DNA from 3 places in the Streptomyces sp. NPDC001373 genome. Region 3 is predicted to be linked to each of the others. Evidence: predicted binding sites of a transcription regulator. Region 3 holds the regulator's gene; each other region holds the start of a gene.
What was found. Region 3 encodes HrcA, which represses chaperone genes, less so after heat shock. Its sites were predicted from a motif close to TTNGCACTCNGNNNNNCNGAGTGCNAA; they were not measured.
Positions count from the first base shown of each region.

Region 1: a site for HrcA is predicted at 1,652-1,678, ahead of groES (co-chaperone GroES). Genes of this name have one in related genera too.
Region 2: a site for HrcA is predicted at 3,203-3,229, ahead of groL (chaperonin GroEL). Genes of this name have one in related genera too.

Region 1 covers NZ_JBIAWQ010000001.1:966,415-971,197, forward strand. Annotated here, with positions in the region: gene groL (chaperonin GroEL) at 1-1,088, opposite strand, end outside; gene groES (co-chaperone GroES) at 1,200-1,508, opposite strand; gene ACFY15_RS04685 (response regulator transcription factor) at 1,857-2,555, shown strand; gene ACFY15_RS04690 (sensor histidine kinase) at 2,561-3,931, shown strand; gene ACFY15_RS04695 (FtsW/RodA/SpoVE family cell cycle protein) at 4,235-4,783, shown strand, end outside.
Region 2 covers NZ_JBIAWQ010000011.1:162,782-167,564, reverse strand. Annotated here, with positions in the region: gene ACFY15_RS24555 (glucosyl-3-phosphoglycerate synthase) at 1-528, opposite strand, end outside; SAM riboswitch class I at 734-872, shown strand; gene thrC (threonine synthase) at 866-2,176, shown strand; gene ACFY15_RS24545 (MoaD/ThiS family protein) at 2,213-2,491, shown strand; gene ACFY15_RS24540 (cold-shock protein) at 2,873-3,079, shown strand; gene groL (chaperonin GroEL) at 3,426-4,783, shown strand, end outside.
Region 3 covers NZ_JBIAWQ010000009.1:169,706-174,488, reverse strand. Annotated here, with positions in the region: gene ACFY15_RS21575 (nitronate monooxygenase) at 1-217, opposite strand, end outside; gene dnaJ (molecular chaperone DnaJ) at 375-1,514, opposite strand; gene hrcA (heat-inducible transcriptional repressor HrcA) at 1,515-2,531, opposite strand; gene ACFY15_RS21560 (MBL fold metallo-hydrolase) at 2,712-3,443, shown strand; gene ACFY15_RS21555 (DUF3097 domain-containing protein) at 3,472-4,281, shown strand; gene hemW (radical SAM family heme chaperone HemW) at 4,495-4,783, opposite strand, start outside.

The DNA of each region.
Region 1 (4,783 bases), on a different contig from region 3:
TCGCGGTCCCAGTCGGAGTCCGTGGACTCGATCTCGGCCTTGATCTGGTTGACGCGGCCCGCGACGTCAGCGGCGTTGCCGCCACCGTCGACGATGGTCGTGTCGTCCTTGGAGATGGTCACGCGGCGCGCGGAACCGAGGACGTCCAGACCGGCCTGGTCGAGCTTGAGGCCGACCTCCTCGGCGATGACGGTGGCACCGGTGAGGGTGGCCATGTCCTGGAGCATCGCCTTGCGACGGTCGCCGAAGCCCGGGGCCTTGACGGCGACCGCGTTGAAGGTGCCGCGGATCTTGTTGACGACGAGGGTGGAGAGCGCCTCGCCCTCGACGTCCTCGGCGATGATCAGCAGCGGCTTGGAGCCACCCGCCTGGATGACCTTCTCCAGCAGCGGCAGGAGGTCCTGGATGGAGGAGATCTTGCCCTGGTTGATCAGGATGTACGGGTCGTCGAGGACGGCCTCCATACGCTCCTGGTCGGTGACCATGTACGGCGAGAGGTAGCCCTTGTCGAAGGCCATGCCCTCGGTGAACTCCAGCTCCAGGCCGAAGGCGTTGGACTCCTCGACGGTGATGACACCGTCCTTGCCGACCTTGTCCATCGCCTCGGCGATGAGCTCGCCGACCTGCGAGTCCTGCGCGGAGAGCGCGGCCACGGCGGCGATGTCGGACTTGTCCTCGATCGGGCGGGCGGTCGCGAGGAGCTCGTCGGACACGGCCTTGACCGCGGCGTCGATGCCCTTCTTCAGGGCGGCCGGGGAGGCACCGGCGGCGACGTTGCGCAGACCCTCCCGGACGAGCGCCTGGGCGAGCACGGTGGCGGTGGTGGTGCCGTCACCCGCGATGTCGTTGGTCTTGGTCGCCACCTCCTTCACGAGCTGGGCGCCGAGGTTCTCGTACGGGTCGTCCAGCTCGACCTCGCGGGCGATGGTGACACCGTCGTTGGTGATGGTGGGGGCGCCGAACTTCTTGTCGATGACGACGTTGCGGCCCTTGGGGCCGATCGTCACCTTGACCGTGTCGGCAAGCTTGTTGACGCCGCGCTCGAGGGCGCGACGGGCGTCCTCGTCGAACTTCAGGATCTTCGCCATGGGAGCGGTTCAGCCCTCTCGAAAACTCGGGTTTAACGAACCGCGCCCCTCGCCGCCCGGCAATCAGCGGGGTGACCAGGGGCGCAGTTCAAAGCAATGCGTGAGAAGTGATTACTTCTCGACGATCGCGAGCACGTCGCGGGCCGAGAGGACGAGGTACTCCTCGCCGCTGTACTTCACTTCGGTGCCGCCGTACTTGCTGTACAGCACGATGTCGCCGACGGAGACGTCCAGCGGGAGACGCTGGCCGTCCTCGAAGCGGCCCGGGCCGACCGCGAGGACGACGCCCTCCTGGGGCTTCTCCTTCGCGGTGTCCGGGATGACCAGGCCGGAGGCCGTGGTCTGCTCGGCGTCGAGCGGCTGGACCACGATGCGGTCCTCAAGCGGCTTGATGGCAACCTTGGAGCTGGCGGTCGTCACGATCCGACCTCCCCCTTCGGAGATCCGGGGTTAACTGTCTGAGGTGGCGACCAGGTCGATCCGTCGTCGCGGGTGCCGGACCTGCCTGTCGCTGTGTTGGCACTCACCGGGGGCGAGTGCCAGGTGTGACACTATTCCGGCGATTAGCACTCGGTCAAGCGGAGTGCCAACACGCTCCGCTGGATCCACGTATTCCGGCCGCCGAACCCCCCACTTGGCCCAAACCCGGCCCCCGCCGCGTCCGGCCCCGCCGCCGAAAACCCGTCCCCGGCGGGGGACCGCTCGCGGCGACGGCCCCGCAGGGCCCGCCCCGGGCCGGTCCGGCGCCCGGTATGTGAGGCTTGGCGCGTGCGCATCCTGGTCGTCGAAGACGAAGAGAACCTGGCCGAGTCCCTCCGGCAGGGCCTGTCCGCCGAGGGCCACCGCGTCGAGGTCGCCCACGACGGGCACCGGGGGCTGGAACTGGCCCTCACCGGCGGGCCGTACGACGTCGTCCTCCTGGACCTCATGCTCCCCGGCCTCGGCGGCGCCGAGATCTGCGCCCGCATGCGCGCCCACGGCGACCCCACCCCCGTCCTGGTGCTCACCGCCAAGGACGGCGAGTACGACGAGGCCGAGGGCCTCGACGCCGGGGCCGACGACTACCTCACCAAGCCGTTCTCCTTCGTCGTGCTCGGCGCCCGCCTGCGCGCCCTCGCCCGCCGCGCCGCCGGCCCCGCCGGCCCCGCCGGCCCCGGACCCGCCGTCCTGCGGGCGGGCGACCTGCTCCTCGACCCGCACGACCGCCGCTGCCGCCGCGGCAGCCAGGACATCGAACTCACCGCCCGCGAGCTCGGCGTCCTCGCCTGCCTGATGGAGCGGCCCGGCCGGGCCGTCGCCAAGCAGGACATCCTCGACGAGGTCTGGGACTCCCCGCACGGCGTCGACCCCAACATCGTCGAGGTCTACGTCTCCTCCCTGCGCAAGAAGATCGACGCGCCCTTCGGCCGCCGCTCCATCCTCACCGTCCACGGCACCGGCTACCGCATGGCCCCGGACGGCGGCTGACGGTGGTGAGCAGCCTCCGCGCGCGGACCGCGCTCGCCGCCGCGCTCGCGATGGCCGCCGTGCTCGCCACCGGCGGCCTGTGGCTGTACACCCTGATGCGCGGCAACCTCCTCGACAACACCACCGGCCGCACCGAGCTCGCCGCACGGAAGGTCGCCGCGCAGGTCGACACCCGGACCCTCCCGCCCGGCGGCCGGCTGCCCGCGCCCGAGACGGGGGTCGACCTGGTCCTCGTACGCGACGCGCAGGGCCGGACCGTGGCCAGCACCGCGGCGGGCGGGGAGCCCCGGGACATCCCCCGCCTCGACGGGCTGCGCCCCGGGCCCGGGCAGGACTCCCGGTCGGCCGTCCTCGCGCCCGCGCACCCCGGCGGTCAGCGGCGGGTGGTCGTCGCGGTCGCCGCCCCCGGGCCGCCCGCGGCGCACGACCCGGCCGCCCCGCACACCGTCTACGCGATGACCGTCCTCGGCGACGTCGACGACGCCACCCGCGCCGTCGCGGTCGGACTGCTCGCCGGCGCCCCGCCACTGACCGCCTTCGCGGCGGCCCTGGCCTGGTGGGCCACCGGGCACGCGCTGCGCCCCGTCGCCGCGATCCGCTCCGGGCTGGCCGCCGTCACCGCGAGCGAGCTGGACCGCCGCGTCCCCGACCCGGGCGGCGCGGACGAGATCGCCCAGCTGGCCCGGACCGTGAACGACACCCTCGACCGGCTGGAGCGCTCCGACGCCCGGCAGCGGCAGTTCACCGCCGACGCCTCGCACGAGCTGCGCAACCCGCTGGCCGCCGTCCGCTCCCGGCTGGAGGTGGCCCTCGCCATGGAGCGGCCCGACCGGGCGTCGGTGGCCGCCGCGCTGGCCGACACCGAGCGGCTCCAGCGGATCGCCGCCGACCTGCTGCTCCTGGCCCGCCTCGACGGCGGGCCCGCGCCGCGCCCCGAGCCGGTGGACCTGGCGCTGCTGGCGGCGGAGGACGCGGCGCGCCGCCCCGCGCCCCGGGTGCCGCTGCGGCTGGAGGCACCGGCGCCGGTCCCGGCGTACGGGGACGCGGCGCGCCTGGAGCGGGCCCTGGCCAACCTGGTGGACAACGCCCTGCGGTACGCCCGGGGAGGGGTCGTGGTGCGGGCCCTCACACGGGACGGGTGGGCGGTGCTGGAGGTGGCGGACGACGGCCCGGGGATCCCGGAGGCCGACCGGGGCCGGATCTTCGAGCGGTTCGTACGGCTCGACGCGGACCGGGGCCGGGCCAGCGGCGGCACCGGCCTGGGCCTGGCGATCGCCCACGAGATCGCGCGGGCGCACGGGGGCGACGTGCGCGCCCTGGCGGCTCCGGGCGGGGGCGCCCTGCTGGAGCTGCGGATCCCGTCGGGGCGGCGCTGAGCCGCCCGGCTCTCAGGATTCCTTCAGCGGGGCCGGGCCAGGATCGACCGGCATGAGCGCACGGCGGAGGAAACCCGGCACCTCACGCACACGGACCGCCCGAAGGAACCATGGGGAGGACATCAACGTCGTAGATGATATGAAGATAAAGCGCCTCATTGCCGAGCAGATCGGTCCTCGGACCGCCCCTGCGACGACCCCGAGTGCACCGGGCGCCGCGTCTCCTTCCGCCCTCCCCTCATCGCCGTCAGCCCCTCCGCCGTCACGGCCGGAGCCGGACACCATCGACGGCGGCGGCGTTCCGTGCGTGGACTGAGGCCGCTGACGGCGGCGGGCGCCCGACGCCGCACCGAAGCGCTCCTGCTGGTCCTCGTCGTCGGCATCGCCGTCTTCGGGCACGTGAGTGCGGGCCTGGCCATGAACGGCGAGCTGCCGCAGCACCTCACCAGCTTCGTGATCAGCATGACGCTGCTCTCCCTGGTGGGACATCTCGGCATCCGCCGGTTCGCCGCGTACGCCGACCCGCTGGTCTTCCCGCTCGCCATGCTCCTGACCGGGCTGGGCCTCGTCCTGATCCACCGGCTCGACCAGGGGTACATCGAGCGCTACGGCTCCGACGCGAACGCGCCCGGCCAGCTGATGTGGACGGTGGTCGGCGTCGCCGCCTGTCTGCTGGTGGTGGCACTGCTGCGCGACCACCGGCTGCTCCAGCGGTTCATCTACATCACGATGGCCGTCGCCCTGGTGCTGCTGATCGCGCCGGCGTTCTTCGGCGCGGACACGTACGGCGCGAAGCGCTGGATCATCCTCTTCGGGTTCTCGCTCCAGCCCGGCGAGTTCGTGAAGATCATG
Region 2 (4,783 bases), on a different contig from region 3:
TTCCGTGACGCGTCCGCCCTGGCCGGGGGCGTCCCCCAGCGGGCGGTCGTACATCGCCTTGACGAACTGCACCTGCGGGTCGGTGAGCAGCGGGCCGACGATGCCGGAGACGAAGGCGGACGAGAAGTCGCGCAGGTCGGCGTCAACGAAGCAGACGACCTCGCCGGTGGTGGCGAGCAGGGAGCGCCAGAGCACCTCGCCCTTGCCGCGCACGGCGGGGACGCGGGGGAGGATCTCGTCCCGGTGGACCACGCGGGCGCCGGCCTTCGCGGCGACCTCGGCCGTACGGTCGCTCGACCCGGAGTCGACGACGACCAGCTCGTCCACCAGGGGGACCGGCAGGCCCTCGACGAGGTCGCGCCGGATCACCTCCACGATCTCCCCGACCGTGGCCTCCTCGTCGAGGGCCGGCAGGACCACGCTCACGGTGGTCCCGGCCGCCCGTTTCCGCTCCAGCAGCTGGTCGAGCGGTCGGTCGGCGGCGGACCAGGAGCGGTCGGCCAGCCAGCGCTCCACCTCATCCAGCACCCTCGGTACTCCCTGGTCACTCGGAGGCGGCGTCACACCCGGCGGATTTGGGCCGAATTGTGATCCATCTCGCGGTTCGGACAGCCGTCTCAAGCGGCCGCCCCTTCAGTTACAGTCTTGAACAACGCGAAGGTCCACCGCATGCCGGGGGTCTTCGCGAACAAACGCACCGGCGCGCCATCGAGCGCGTGTGCCGGTGCCATACCGCTCATCCAGAGGGGCAGAGGGACACGGCCCGTTGAAGCCCCGGCAACCCTCCAGTCGGTTCTCGCTCGCGCGGGGCCCCGGCTAGGGAAGGTGCCAATTCCGTCTCATGGCGAAGTGCGCCATGGGGAAGATGAGGAGAAAGGGCCTCGCCATCATGGCTGCACAGACTGTCGCCACTTCCGCCACTCCCGGATCCGTCGATCTCGGCCCCGCCACCGGCCTTTCCTGTCGTGAGTGCGGTACCCGCTTCGAGCTCGGCCCCATCTTCGCCTGCGTCGAGTGTTTCGGTCCGCTGGAGGTCGCCTACGAGCTGCCGGCCGGCGACCCGGAGGCCCTGCGCGCGGCGATCGAGGCCGGCCCGAACAACATCTGGCGCTACGCGCCGCTGCTGCCCGTCCCCGCGGACGTGGCCTCCAAGCCCAGCCTGAACCCCGGCTTCACCCAGCTGGTGGACGCCGCGAACCTGGCCAAGGAGCTGGGCGTCACCGGCAAGCTGTACGTCAAGGACGACTCCGGCAACCCGACGCACTCCTTCAAGGACCGCGTCGTCGCGATCGCCGTCGAGGCAGCCCGCGCCTTCGGCTACACCACCCTCTCCTGCTCCTCCACCGGCAACCTGGCCGGAGCCGTCGGCGCCGCGGCCGCCCGCGCCGGCTTCCGCTCCTGCGTGTTCATCCCGCACGACCTGGAGCAGGGCAAGGTCGTCATGGCCGGTGTCTACGGTGGCGACCTGGTCGGCATCGAGGGCAACTACGACGACGTCAACCGCTTCTGCTCCGAGCTCATCGGCGACCCGCTGGGCGAGGGCTGGGGCTTCGTCAACGTCAACCTGCGCCCTTACTACGGCGAGGGCTCCAAGACCCTCGCCTACGAGATCTGCGAGCAGCTCGGCTGGCAGCTGCCCGACCAGATCGTCATCCCGATCGCCTCCGGCTCGCAGCTCACCAAGATCGACAAGGGTCTGCAGGAGCTGATCAGGCTCGGTCTGGTCGAGGACAGGCCCTACAAGATCTTCGGCGCCCAGGCCGAGGGCTGCTCCCCGGTGTCGACCGCCTTCAAGGCCGGCCACGACGTGGTCCGCCCGCAGAAGCCGAACACGATCGCCAAGTCCCTGGCCATCGGCAACCCGGCGGACGGCCCGTACGTGCTCGACATCGCGCGCCGCACCGGCGGTTTCGTCGAGGACGTCACCGACGAGCAGGTCGTCGAGGCCATCAGGATCCTGGCGCGGACCGAGGGCATCTTCGCCGAGACCGCGGGCGGCGTGACCGTCGGCGTGACGAAGAAGCTCATCGAGAACGGGCAGCTCGACCCCTCGCTGACCACCGTGGTCCTCAACACCGGTGACGGCCTCAAGACCCTGGAAGCGGTGTCCGGCACCGGCCAGACCGCCACCATCCGCCCGAGCCTGGACGCGTTCCGCGCCGCCGGCCTGGCCTGACCCTTCCCCAGCACTCCACGGAAAGGCGGTAGCGCCATGAGCGTCAACGTCCGCATCCCCACCATCCTGCGCACCTACACCGGCGGCGCCGCCGAGGTCCCGGCCGAGGGGGCAACCCTCGCCGAGGTCATCGACTCCCTGGAGGCGAACCACCCGGGGATCGCCGCGCGCGTCCTGGACGACCAGGGCAGGCTGCGCCGCTTCGTGAACGTCTACGTCAACGACGACGACGTGCGCTTCGAGGGCGGCCTGCAGGCGGCGACGCCGGACGGCGCCGGCGTCTCGATCATCCCCGCCGTGGCGGGCGGCTGCTGATCCCGGGAATCTGAATTGCCCCCTCCGCTAAAAGTGGAGGGGGCAATTCTGCTTGGTTGGGCGCGGTAGAGTTGGGGAAGTCCCCTCCGCTGTTCTTGCCCGCCGCATATGAACGGGCTGCGGGAGGGTTGACATTGAGTCAACATGCGTGTGCCTTTTGGGGCGTTGGTGAGGGTTGTCTGGCCCGACTTGCCCAGGAATAGGCCAAATTTTCAGCCCATTTCCCCTTTTGCGCGTGTCCAGATTTCTCGTCGGAATGACCTGTTGCAGACAGCAGCGGTGCAGATACATTCAGCCCCGGTCGAGGCGTTCCGGCGCAAGTTCTGACCCGGGTCCGCGAAGTGCGGACCTGCGCAAGGGCCAGTAATAGGGGAGTTAGGCATGGCTCAGGGCACCGTCAAGTGGTTCAACGCGGAGAAGGGCTACGGCTTCATCGCGGTCGACGGTGGTGCGGATGTGTTCGTCCACTACAGCGCCATCCAGATGGACGGGTACCGCACCCTTGAAGAGGGTCAGCGTGTCGAGTTCGAGATCTCGCAGGGCCAGAAGGGTCCGCAGGCGGACATGGTCAAGCTCGCGGCCGGCTGAGTCGAAGCGCGATCGGCCACCGACGCACGCACCAACACGTGAGGGGCCCACATCCCGGACGGGATGCGGGCCCCTCACGTATGTCCGGGTTCGTAGGTCCCGGCCCGGCATGGCTCGAAGCCGCTTGCACTCGTGGGGGCCGAGTGCTAATCATTGGCGTTAGCACTCTCCGGGTGAGAGTGCTACAAGACGAGGACCGGGCCGGTGAGGCCCGCAGGGTCCGGCGGGAAGGAACCGCCGGGTCGGCAGGCCGTCCGTCGCGGGCGCGGGCGCGGTCCGGAGCAATCCACCCTCCCCTGGTGCCTGGCGGCGCGGGGGGAACCCCAGTCCTGGAGGACCACTTCAGATGGCCAAGATCATTTCGTTCAACGAGGAGGCCCGGCGCGGTCTCGAGCGTGGCATGAACCAGCTCGCCGACGCCGTCAAGGTCACCCTTGGCCCCAAGGGTCGCAACGTCGTCCTTGAGAAGAAGTGGGGTGCGCCCACGATCACCAACGACGGCGTCTCCATCGCCAAGGAGATCGAGCTCGAGGACCCCTACGAGAAGATCGGCGCCGAGCTGGTCAAGGAAGTCGCCAAGAAGACGGACGACGTCGCCGGCGACGGTACGACCACCGCCACCGTCCTCGCTCAGGCGCTCGTCCGCGAGGGTCTGCGCAACGTGGCCGCCGGCGCCAACCCGATGGCCCTCAAGCGTGGTATCGAGAAGGCCGTCGAGGCCGTCTCCGCCGCCCTGCTCGCCCAGGCCAAGGATGTCGAGACCAAGGAGCAGATCGCTTCCACGGCCTCCATCTCCGCCGCCGACACCCAGATCGGCGAGCTCATCGCCGAGGCCATGGACAAGGTCGGCAAGGAAGGCGTCATCACCGTCGAGGAGTCCCAGACCTTCGGTCTGGAGCTGGAGCTCACCGAGGGCATGCGCTTCGACAAGGGCTACATCTCGGCGTACTTCGCCACCGACATGGAGCGTATGGAGGCGTCGCTCGACGACCCGTACATCCTGATCGTCAACTCCAAGATCGGCTCGGTCAAGGACCTGCTGCCGCTCCTGGAGAAGGTCATGCAGTCCGGCAAGCCGCTGCTGATCATCGCCGAGGACGTCGAGGGCGAGGCCCTGTCGACCCTGGTCGTCAACAAGATCCGCGGCACCTTCAAGTCCGTCGCCGTCAAGGCCCCGGGCTTCGGCGACCGCCGCAAGGCCATGCTCGGTGACATCGCCATCCTCACGGGCGGCACGGTCATCTCCGAGGAGGTCGGCCTCAAGCTGGAGAACGCCGGTCTCGACCTGCTCGGCCGCGCCCGCAAGGTCGTCATCACCAAGGACGAGACCACCATCGTCGACGGTGCCGGTGACAGCGACCAGGTCCAGGGCCGCGTCAACCAGATCCGCGCCGAGATCGAGAACTCCGACTCGGACTACGACCGCGAGAAGCTCCAGGAGCGCCTCGCGAAGCTGGCCGGCGGCGTGGCCGTCATCAAGGCCGGTGCCGCGACCGAGGTCGAGCTCAAGGAGCGCAAGCACCGCATCGAGGACGCCGTCCGCAACGCGAAGGCGGCCGTCGAGGAGGGCATCGTCGCCGGCGGTGGCGTGGCCCTGCTCCAGGCCTCCTCGGTCTTCGAGAAGCTGGAGCTCTCGGGTGACGAGGCGACCGGCGCCAACGCCGTGAAGCTCGCGCTGGAGGCCCCGCTGAAGCAGATCGCCGT
Region 3 (4,783 bases):
GGGGCAGGAGGAGGTTCACGCCGAAGGGCCGCCGGGTGAGCCCGCGCGCCTGCTTGATCTCCTGGTACATGCCGTCGGCGGTCTTGTAGCCGCCGGCCAGGAAGCCTAGCCCGCCCGCTTCGCACACGGCGGCGACGAGCGGCGGGCAGGAGATCCCGCCCGCCATGGGAGCCTGCACGATCGGGTACGGGTGGAGACCGTTCGGTGCGGAGGACATGGACTGCATCGTGCCATGTCCGGGTCACGGCGCCGAATCATGCCATTCGCCTGGCATAGTCCGCTCTCCGGAGCCGGGGGCGGCACCGGCCCCTACGGCGAGGAGCCCGGTTCGGGGTGTCCGTACCGGGCTCCTGCACGCGCTGCCGCCGGGGCGGTCAGCGGCCGTTGAACGCGTCCTTCAGACGGCTGAACAGACCCTGCTGGCCCGGCGCGAACTGGCCCATGGGCCGCTCCTCGCCGCGCAGCTTCGCGAGCTGGCGCAGCAGCTCCTCCTGCTGGGCGTCCAGCTTGCCGGGGGTGGTGACCTCGACGTGGACGATCAGGTCGCCTCGGCCGCCGCCGCGCAGGTGCGTGACGCCGCGCCCGTGCAGCGGGATGGCCTGGCCGGACTGGGTGCCGGGCCGGACGTCGATCTCCTCCATGCCGTCCAGCGTCTCCAGCGGGCACTTGGTGCCCAGGGCCGCGGCCGTCATGGGGATGGTGACCGTGCAGTGCAGGTCGTCCCCGCGCCGCTGGAAGGTCGGGTGCGGCAGCTCGTGGATCTCCACGTACAGGTCGCCGGCGGGGCCGCCGCCGGGGCCGACCTCGCCCTCGCCCGCGAGCTGGATCCGGGTGCCGTTCTCGACACCGGCCGGGATCTTGACCGTCAGGCTGCGGCGGGAGCGGACCCGGCCGTCGCCCGCGCACTCGTGGCACGGGGTCGGGACCACGGTGCCGAAGCCCTGGCACTGCGGGCAGGGGCGCGAGGTCATGACCTGGCCCAGGAAGGACCGGGTGACCTGCGAGACCTCACCGCGGCCGCGGCACATGTCACAGGTCTGCGCGGACGTGCCGGGGGCGGCGCCCTCGCCGGAGCAGGTGCCGCAGACCACGGCGGTGTCGACCTGGATGTCCTTGGTCGTGCCGAAGGCGGCCTCGTCCAGCTCCAGGTCCAGGCGGATCATGGCGTCCTGGCCGCGGCGGGTCCGCGAGCGCGGTCCGCGCTGCGAGGACTGGCCGAAGAAGGCGTCCATGATGTCGGAGAAGTTGCCGAAGCCACCCGCTCCGAAGCCGCCCGCGCCGCCACCGCCGCCCGAGGAGGACAGCGGGTCGCCGCCGAGGTCGTAGACCTGCTTCTTCTGCGGGTCGGAGAGGACCTCGTAGGCCGCGTTGATCTCCTTGAAGCGCTCCTGCGTCTTCGGGTCCGGGTTCACGTCCGGGTGGAGTTCACGCGCGAGGCGGCGGAAGGCCTTCTTGATCTCGTCCTGCGATGCGTCGCGGCGCACGCCGAGTACGGCGTAGTAGTCCGTGGCCACTTACGACTCCGCCAGGATCTGTCCGACGTAACGTGCCACTGCGCGTACCGCTCCCATCGTTCCGGGGTAGTCCATGCGGGTCGGTCCGACCACGCCGAGTTTGGCGACTGCCTCGCCGCCCGAACCGTAGCCGACGGAGACGACCGACGTGGAGTTGAGTCCCTCGTAGGCGTTCTCGTGCCCGATCCGTACGGCCATCCCCGACTCCCCGGCCTCGCCCAGCAGCTTGAGGAGCACCACGTGCTCCTCCAGCGCTTCGAGCACCGGCCTGATCGTCAGGGGAAAATCATGTCCGAAGCGCGTGAGGTTGGCGGTGCCGCCGATCATCAGCCGCTCCTCCGCCTCCTCGGCCAGGGTTTCGAGAAGGGTCGCGAGCACCGCCTTGACGGTCGCCCGGTCGTCGATCTCGAACGACTCCGGAAGGTCCTGCACCAGGTTCGGGACGTCGGTGAAGCGACGTCCGACGACCCGGCTGTTGAGCCGCGCCCGCAGATCGGCGAGGGAGTTCTCGCCGAAGGGGGTCTGGGTGTCGACCATGCGCTGCTCGACCCGCCCGGTGTCGGTGATCAGGACGAGCATCAGCCGGGCCGGGGCCAGCGACAGCAGCTCGACGTGCCGGACGGTGGAGCGGCTCAGCGACGGGTACTGGACGACGGCGACCTGGCGGGTCAGCTGCGCGAGCAGCCGTACCGTGCGGCCGACGACGTCGTCGAGGTCCACGGCCCCGTCGAGGAAGTTCTGGATGGCGCGGCGCTCGGGCGTCGACAGCGGCTTGACGCCGGCCAGCCTGTCGACGAAGAGGCGGTAGCCCTTGTCGGTGGGGATCCGGCCGGCGCTGGTGTGGGGCTGGGCGATGTAGCCCTCCTCCTCCAGCACGGCCATGTCGTTGCGCACGGTGGCCGGTGAGACGCCCAGCTTGTGCCGCTCGGTGAGGGCCTTGGAGCCGACGGGCTCCTCCGTCCCGACGTAGTCCTGGACGATGGCGCGCAGCACCTCGAGTCTGCGTTCACTGAGCATCGCGCACACCTCCTGATGCGGTCGGTCGTCGGGCGGTCCTGGTCGGGCGGTCCCGGTCGGACCGTCCTGCGGCGGTGATCGGCTGGCACTCTGCTCGCCCGAGTGCCAGAGACCCCCCGGTCAGTGTACGGCCGGGCAGTACGGCGCAGGCAAGGGCGGCCCGCCAGGTAGCGTCGCGGCATGGAGACGCGATGGGAAGAGGCGGGCTGGGAACGGCTGACCGGGCGGGCGGGGCGGCGACGGCTCCCGGTGTGGGACTGCACGGTGGGGCTGGTGGTGGGGGACGACTCGGTACTCCTGATCGACCCCGGGTCGAGCGTCCGGGAGGGGGCAGGGATCCGCGCCGAGGCGGAGCGGCTGACCGGCCGGCACGTGACCCATATCGCATTCACCCACGGACATTTCGACCACGTACTGGGCGGTTCCGCCTTCGCGGGTGCCCAGGTCTACGGCGCGGTCGGCCTGGACCGGCTGCTGGCGACGCCCCGGGGCCGCGAGGAGCTCCGCTGCAGTGCGGTGGCCCACGGCCTGGCGCAGGACGCGGCCGCCGAGGCCTGCGGCCTGCTCAAGGCGCCGGAGCACCTGGTGTCGGGCGAGTGGACGCTGGAGCTGGGCGGCGTTCAGGTGCTGCTGGCCAACGTGGGGCCCGCGCACTCCCAGCACGACCTGGCGGTCTTCGTGCCGGGCGAGCGGGAGACGGTGTTCTGCGGGGACCTGGTCGAGGAGTCCGGGGAGCCGCAGGCCGGCTCGGACGCGGTGCCGGGCCAGTGGCCAGCCGCCCTGGACCGGCTGCTGTCGCTGGGCGGGGAGGACGCGCTGTACGTACCGGGGCACGGAGCGGTGGTGGACGCGGACTTCGTGCGTGCGCAACGCGACACACTGGCGGACCGGTTCGGCGTGTCGCGGGCGTGAGCGCGGCGGCGCTCCTAGTGTCGGCCGGATGCGTGAGTACTCCCCCGACCTGACCCCGCAGTGGAAGCGCCCCAAGGCCGTGCCGGAGGTGCCGGCCGACCCCGACCTGGTGGTCGAGGTGGCGGGTACGGACTTCTGCGGCGCGGTGGTGGCGTGCGAGGCGGGCACGGTGACCCTGGAGGACCGGTTCGGCAAGCGGCGGGTGTTCCCGCTGGAGCCGCGGGGCTTCCTGCTGGACGGGGCGGTGGTGACGCTGACCCGCCCCTCGCGGGCTCCGGCCGCGCCGGCCCGTACGGCCTCGGGCTCCCTCGCCGTCCCGGGGGCGCGGGCCCGGGTGGCGCGGGCGGGGCGGATCTACGTGGAGGGACGGCACGACGCCGAGCTGGTCGAGCGGGTCTGGGGCGACGATCTGCGGATCGAGGGCGTGGTGGTGGAGTACCTGGAGGGGATCGACGACCTCGCGGCGGTGGTGGCGGAGTTCGCCCCGGATCCGGACGCCCGTCTCGGGGTCCTGGTGGACCATCTGGTGCCGGGTTCGAAGGAGTCCCGGATCGCGGCCTCGGTGACCTCGCCGGACGTGCTGGTGGTGGGCCACCCGTACGTGGACGTCTGGCAGGCGGTGAAGCCGTCGGCGCTGGGCATCCCGGCGTGGCCGGAGGTCCCGCGCGGCCAGGACTGGAAGACGGGCGTCTGCCGGTCCCTGGGCTGGCCGCAGAACACGGGGGCCGCCTGGCAGCACATCCTGTCCCGCGTGACGTCTTACAGGGACCTGGAGCCGACGCTGCTGGGACGGGTGGAGGAGCTGATCGACTTCGTCACGGACAGCGGCGGGGCCTGACTCCTTGGAAGGTGCCGGACTCGCTCGTGTCCAGCTCGATGCCGAGCAGTTCCAGCGGCAGCGGCTCTCCGAACTTCGAGACCCGTTGCGAACGGGTGGTCGGCGCCGTCTCCCTTGCCGACGGGGACGGTCAGCAGGACGCATCGCCCGACGACCGGGTCCACGATCAGGCGACCGGGCACCCGGCCCGCGGGCATTCACCCCACCGGGTGATCAGTCCACCAGGTCCCGCACCACCGCGTCCGCCAGGAGCCGCCCCCGCAGGGTCAGGACCGCGCGCCCGGCCTCGTACGGGGCCGCCTCCAGGAGGCCGTCGGCCAGGGCGCGGCGGGAGGCCGCCAGGCCCGCCGGGGCCAGCAGGGACAGCGGGACGCCGTCGACGAGGCGGAGCTCCAGCAGGATCCGCTCCACCCGCCGGTCCTCCTCCGAGAGGAGCTCGCGCCCCGCGCCCGGGGAGCGTCCCTCCGCCAGGGCGGCGGCGTAGGCGCCGGGGTGCTTGACG